DNA from 2 places in the Alteromonas sp. BZK5 genome. Region 1 is predicted to be linked to the other one. Evidence: predicted binding sites of a transcription regulator. Region 1 holds the regulator's gene; the other holds the start of a gene.
What was found. The regulator LexA, encoded in region 1, represses DNA repair genes until DNA is damaged. The targets are predictions, from matches to a motif close to TACTGTATNNNNATACAGTA.
Positions count from the first base shown of each region.

Region 2: the regulator LexA is predicted to act here: its motif matches at 1,841-1,860, upstream of BIZ39_RS18170 (recombinase RecA).

Region 1 covers NZ_JACSOE010000004.1:91,300-94,515, forward strand. The annotation lists gene coxB (cytochrome c oxidase subunit II) at 1-787, opposite strand, end outside; gene lexA (transcriptional repressor LexA) at 1,370-1,996, opposite strand; gene BIZ39_RS02450 (hypothetical protein) at 2,109-3,216, opposite strand, start outside.
Region 2 covers NZ_JACSOE010000092.1:3,434-6,649, reverse strand. The annotation lists gene BIZ39_RS18175 (Y-family DNA polymerase) at 1-1,078, opposite strand, end outside; gene BIZ39_RS18170 (recombinase RecA) at 1,078-1,827, opposite strand; gene BIZ39_RS18165 (hypothetical protein) at 2,075-2,584, opposite strand; gene BIZ39_RS18160 (DUF885 domain-containing protein) at 2,587-3,216, opposite strand, start outside.

The sequences.
Region 1 (3,216 bases):
CGCCCATCCACTTTTCAAACTCGGCGGGTTCTTTAGCAATTACCACAACCGGCATATAGCCATGGTCTTTACCACAAAGCTCTGCGCACTGTCCGCGATAAATACCCGGCTCATTCACCTTGGCCCAAGACTCGTTAATAAAGCCGGGGTTGGCATCTTTTTTCACGGCAAAGTCAGGAACCCACCAAGAGTGGATAACGTCGTCAGAAGTAATAAGAAAGCGTACTTTTTTCCCAGTAGGAATAACCAGAGGGCGGTCAACTTCCAGCAGGTAGTTATCTGTTTTCTGAAATTTGTTTTCTATTTGCTCGCGCTGAGTGGCGAGTAAAGAATAAAACTCTACATCGCTATCCATGTACTTGTAATGCCATTTCCATTGAGAGCCTGTTACTAACACCGTCATGTCAGGCTCAGACGTGTCTTCCATAGCAATTAGAGTATTCGCTGCGGGTACCGCCATGAAAATAAGAATAAGGAAAGGAATAACGGTCCAAGCAATTTCGACCTTCACGTTTTCGTGAAAATTAGCTGGCTTGGCACCACGGGACTTTCTATGTAGATACATTGAGGCGAACATCACGCCAAAAACTACAACCGCGATACCTACACAAATGAAGAACATCAACATATGGAGGTCGTATACCTGCCCACTGATGTCGGTAGCACCGCGTCTCAAATTAAGCGAAGAGGCTTCTTCGCTTGCTTCTTGCGCAAAAAGCAAAGGGGAAAAAAGCAAAATTGGTATACTAGAACACCATTTTGCGAAAACGGTCGTTAGTTGTTTCACTCAGCACCTCCGTAATGGCGTGGTCAAAGACGCTGATTAATTTGCGCGATGCCCTACCAAATGGTTTGCGAACGATTGACCCATAACCTCAACTTGCAAAACAAATTTAGAGCCATTGTTATTATTTTGTTAATCTCTGTATAAGAATTGCGCAATAATGTCGTGCCGTCTAGTCTTTTCTATTAAAAATTTAACGAAGTGGTTAATTTTTAATCATTAACTAAAATGGTCGCGGGGGATTTCACGTGCAAAAAGAGAAAGCCATTGCTGTGGGACGCCCTTGGAATCAAACAGGCATTTTGAACACGGGGTTAAAGTAAATGCTCGACTAACTAGTTAAGAAATCAATAAGTAATCGATGACTCAATGTCGATTTCAAACAAAATTCACAATAAAAAATGGAAAATACTTGAAGCATTCATAGAAAGAATAACCTGAGTAATGATAAAAATAAGCGCGCAGAAAACCAACAGGTTTGCTGGGCAGGATAAAACCTAAGTTGGCAGATTGAAGAAAAAAACAGGAACAAAAGACATAAAAAAAGCGGCTAACGCGCCGCTTTTATACAAACAAGCTAAAATACTACATCCAGTCAGCGTTTCTGATCACACCCACCGCAATGCCTTCTATCGCAAAATGTTCAGTCGCCAAATCAACTTTTATTGGTGCAAATTCATCATTCTCAGCATGAAGCAATACTTCACGCCCGCGTTTCTCTAGACGCTTTACGGTGACGTCTTCATCTACACGCGCCACAACCACCTGACCGTTGTGTACATCAGTGGTGCGATGAACAGCGAGAAGATCACCGTCTAAAATACCAATGTCTTTCATGCTCATACCGTTAACGCGTAGCAAAAAGTCGGCATGGGGTTGAAACAGTGCAGGATCGACTTTGTAGTGCGATTCAACATGCTCTTGCGCCAAGATCGGCTCACCGGCTGCAACACGCCCAATTAACGGTAGGCCTTCTTCTTCTTGTGCGTCGTTATCAAGAGGGATATTGAGCTTAATGCCACGAGACGTACCAGGCAAAATTTCAATCACGCCTTTACGCGCCAATGCTTTCAAATGTTCCTCTGCTGCATTAGCAGAACGAAAGCCAAGCTGACGGGCTATTTCCGCACGAGTAGGCGGCATTCCCGTTTCTAACATGGTTGTTTTAATAAGTTCTAAAACTTCGGTTTGTCGAGCTGTGAGTGGGCGCATAAAAGACCTGTCTGTTCATACAGTTCCTGTAAGTATATACACCTAAAACTAAATAACAAGCACTTGCCGCGTCTTTTGCGATCTGCAATAGCCTACGACAAGTGCTTTCCTCTTATTTTACGAGAAGAGCCATGTTCGGGTTACTAATTTGTAACTCCAGCTCCCCATCACTATTTTGACGTGTGCGCATGCCTTCAACATTATCGAGCCCAAGTCCAGGGCTTTGCCACACCACATTGCCTTTATTATCAACCTCAACCACGCGATATGCGATGCTGTCATAATAATTGTACGAATAGTCATTCTCGTTAGGCTGGTAGATAGCGAGAATCGACTGATTAGACGACGTCGTTGGAACAGCCGCTATATACTGAGGGTAGAATGACGGTGCTATAGCGTCTTTGAGTTCTAATGCATCGCTCGCCACGTCATAAACATTGATGGTGTTGTAGTTTCTATTTAAACACGCAAATTCAAGTTCGCTATCACTATCAAAATTTACCGTGAGCAATTGGTCACAATTGGTTTCCAATTCATTCAATCCAACAAATTCACCATCCTGCATTTTATAGAGCTTGAGCGAACTATAGCCCCCAACAGCAAAATAATGCACACCGTCTTTTTCAGAGGCAGCAAGCGCATTAATTGAAAAATCGTTAATGATTGAGTCGATAAGCACTTGATTCTCGATATCAAACGCTTTAAGTCGATTGTTCTCAATAATAACTGCATCGGCGTAACTATCGTTATTTACGTCAATGGCTTCAATAAACGAAATTTCACTATTCTGATTATTGTTCAGTGTCCACTGAATAGCGTTATCAGTAAGTCTCACGACATTAAACGACGAACTATAATCCAGTGCCCCTATTAGTAACTCACCCACACCGTCATTGTTGTAGTCTGTAACGACCGGTTTGCTATAGTTATAGACATCTTCGCCAACCTCAGCACTTATCGCAAAGTTATCCTCTTTATCTACCGATAAAATCTGAATAGATGATTCGTAACTACTTGTATCGCTAACAAAGACGGCTCTTTCATCATTATCGCCATAAGGTGCCCAACCCGCGGCATGATATCTACTCGCGCGCGGCGCACCTTTTATATCTGACAAGGCATATTCACCGTTGGCATCTTGTTGCGCTACTAAAATTTGATTCTCACCAGTCCAAATAATGTCGTCCACATTGTCATTGTCTAAATCGTCAATGAGAAGT
Region 2 (3,216 bases), on a different contig from region 1:
CTTCAAATTGCTGACAGGTAAGCGCAATGGCTGTAGCTGGCTCAGGCAACACCAGATTCTCAGTTTTAAGACTAAACAAGGGCAGCCAACTTTGTACTGAAGACTGAGGCAGTGCCGAACGTATATTAATATCCATTACAGGTGCTTCTCTGAAATGAATATGTACACTGATGCTGGATGTATATAAGTTTCTTGCCCGTAAATAGTGAGACAAATGCTCAAACTGCTGGCTGACAAAAGGGGTTAGATGCTGCGTGTTTTCAATATCAAAAGGCAATAGGATAAAGTTATCGAAGTGCTCCAAAGGCCTAAATAATGTAACCCGTGGAAAGGTTTCTCCCCTTAACGCAGTAAGATACATAATAGTGTTATTGTCAAAGCGCCGACCCAGTTCTTGTACCGGCATTGCCAACAGCTGTTGTACGCAGGAAACGCCCACCCTTGCCAACGAGTCAATGACTTTAGGTGATAGAGCCGTAATAGAAAGCGGGCACGTACTTAGCGCTTTTTTTATGTCATCGGATGTATGCAAGTAGGTATTAAATTTATGAAGCGCTAATACTTTTGCGGCCTCAATTGTCCATGCGCTAGCAAAATGATAACGAATATCTGCTTCTGCCAGAGCTTGGGTTAAAGTTTTCCACAGTGGCTTATGACCGCCATAGTAATGAGTTAGGTTATCTAGCCTTACTGCCAGACCGCTGAAACTATTTGAGTGAATGTGGTTGTCTAATACGATATCAGAAGCCAGTGGATAAAGCCGATGGGCTAACTGCGTCAGCATATGCTTTTCGGCTTCTTCACTGAAAGGCAGAATATGCACGTAAGGGCATAACGCCGCTGCTTGGGCTAGCCCATGCCCAATTTCAATGCCTTCTTTTTTCGCAATATCATTACACTGCGTAATTTTGTTTGTTTTACTGCAGTACACTGCAACGGGAGTATTCGACGCTAACGCTGAATACTGGTTGTTAGTTTCGTGCTTCGGCAATTGGCTATGTGCACGCTTACTTCTAGCCGCTTTGATATGGCTGTCTAAAGTTAGTTGATAGCAGTAAATATAAGCCCACAGCATCATTAGCTCACAGAGTGTAATGCCTGATCGGAAAGCGTGTTGTGTGCCATGGCCCATTTAATGGCGTGATTGTCGGGGGTCCACCGATGGGAAATAACAATGTTATCTTTGGGCCACCCATGACGCTGCTTGCGTATGTTCACCGCCAAAGCGTGGGGTTTACCCTTTAGCGCGATATCCAACGTAATGGGTAATGCACTGTCGCTTTGATTCGACAGGTTGGCTTGTGAATCACTTAAGCTGGCCTTCGGATAACCTAACTGTGATGCCTGCTGTTGCGGTGGAGTATACAGTAAGCACAGCGCATCATTATGCGTTGCTGCTACCTGTAGGCGTCGTGCTTCTTTTTGATTTACAGCATTACTCCACAGCACTACGCAATGGCAAGCCGTACTTTTTAAACATTGCTCTGCTGCCCACAACGACTCTTGTTCAGAACTTGGTTTTACTACCAGAACTTGTTGCGCTTTAAGCCCCAAGTTTTCTAACCACGGCGACTGTAGTAGCCCGGGAGGGTTAATAAATACCACCAGCTTATGCGTACGGTGTTGGCATATAACCTGTTTAAAGAGTGAAAGTTCACCCATGCCGGTTAACGAAGAGATACGGACAAGACCTGTAGATGTAACGCCACCGTTAAGTGCTTTATCCAGACGCGGAAAACCCAGTGAAAACTTGGTTTCACTTTGTCTCTGATCTCTGGCCCGCCAAATATGCGGGTGGTTATTAAGCACGGATAACGATTTATTCATGGCACTCAAAATAAACTGTATTTTTATACAGTATTATAGTGCAGCAATAACCCTTTTCAAGACAAAAGGTTTTTGACTTGTTGTTTTAAACGCTAACTTACTGATTAGTTTGGAAAGGTAAAAAGATTAAACTTTTAAAAGAGTGGGAACATGGCTAGGGTCGCAGGCCTTACTACATAGCAAAGCAGACGACCCTGCCATACAGTTAGCGCTGTATAAGCGCTAACGAGAGACATAGAGTAAAATGTTACTCTTCAGATGGTTCTTTTTGAGCCTTTGTAGTCGTGCCACTTACTGTTGCTGTAACGGTTTGGCAAAAAGCAATGAAGCCGTCGGCCGTATTTTTTGACCACACCATACGTACGTTGCTAGGGAATGCTTTCACCACCTCACGAATTTCCTCAAGCGTCACTTCTTCATTAAGCAGCACCTTATTCAGTGACTCCTCAAATGACATCCCTTTCTCACAACAGGCCATGACGATAGTCGAAAAGTTGCGCATAAGCGGGTGCAGCGCATTGTATTGAGTTTGGTCGATAAGGCGGCTTTTATAGGCACTTTCAATACGCGCAGTAAGATTTTTCTCTAACGCATCTGTAACAAGAACAAGGTTGCGATAAGCATACGTAACCTTGTTGTTGGTCTGTTTATTCGAGTGACGCAATAGCGCCAGCTCTTTCTGTAAATTCTGCGCTCGCAGCACAAAGTAAATTAAAAACAGGATAAGTAATCCAATAACACCAAATGCAACGATCATGTTTATTGTGCCTTTTGTTCTTCTATAAACGTATTGATGTTTTGCTCCAAGATAAACAGTGGAACTGAGCCGTTTTCTAACACGGCGCGGTGGAATTTACGCACATCAAAACGCTCGCCTAATGCTTTCTCTGCTTTCTTGCGAAGGCCTTTAATTTTGATTTCACCAATCTTGTAAGACAAGGCTTGCGCTGGCCAAGAGATATAGCGGTCTATTTCAGTATTTACGTTGTGTTCTGAAAGCGCGGTGTTTTCCATCATATAATCAACCGCTTGTTGACGGCTCCAGCCCATCGTGTGCATACCGGTATCCACAACCAAGCGACACGCACGCCACATTTCGTAGCTTAAGCGACCGAAGTTGTCGTACGGCGTTTCGTAAATACCTGCTTCAATACCTAAAAACTCAGAGTACAGACCCCAGCCTTCACCAAACGCTGAAATATAGGTGTTACGACGTACCATAGGTAAGTCTTCAAGCTCTGCTGCCAACGATATTTGAAGATGGTGGCCAGGCACTGCTTCGTGCAAGGTCAGTGCAGGCAATGCATACAAAGGGCGCTTATCGAGGGCATACGTGTTTACCCAGTAATATCCTGGCTGATCATCGCGGCTAGGATGAATGTAACGGCC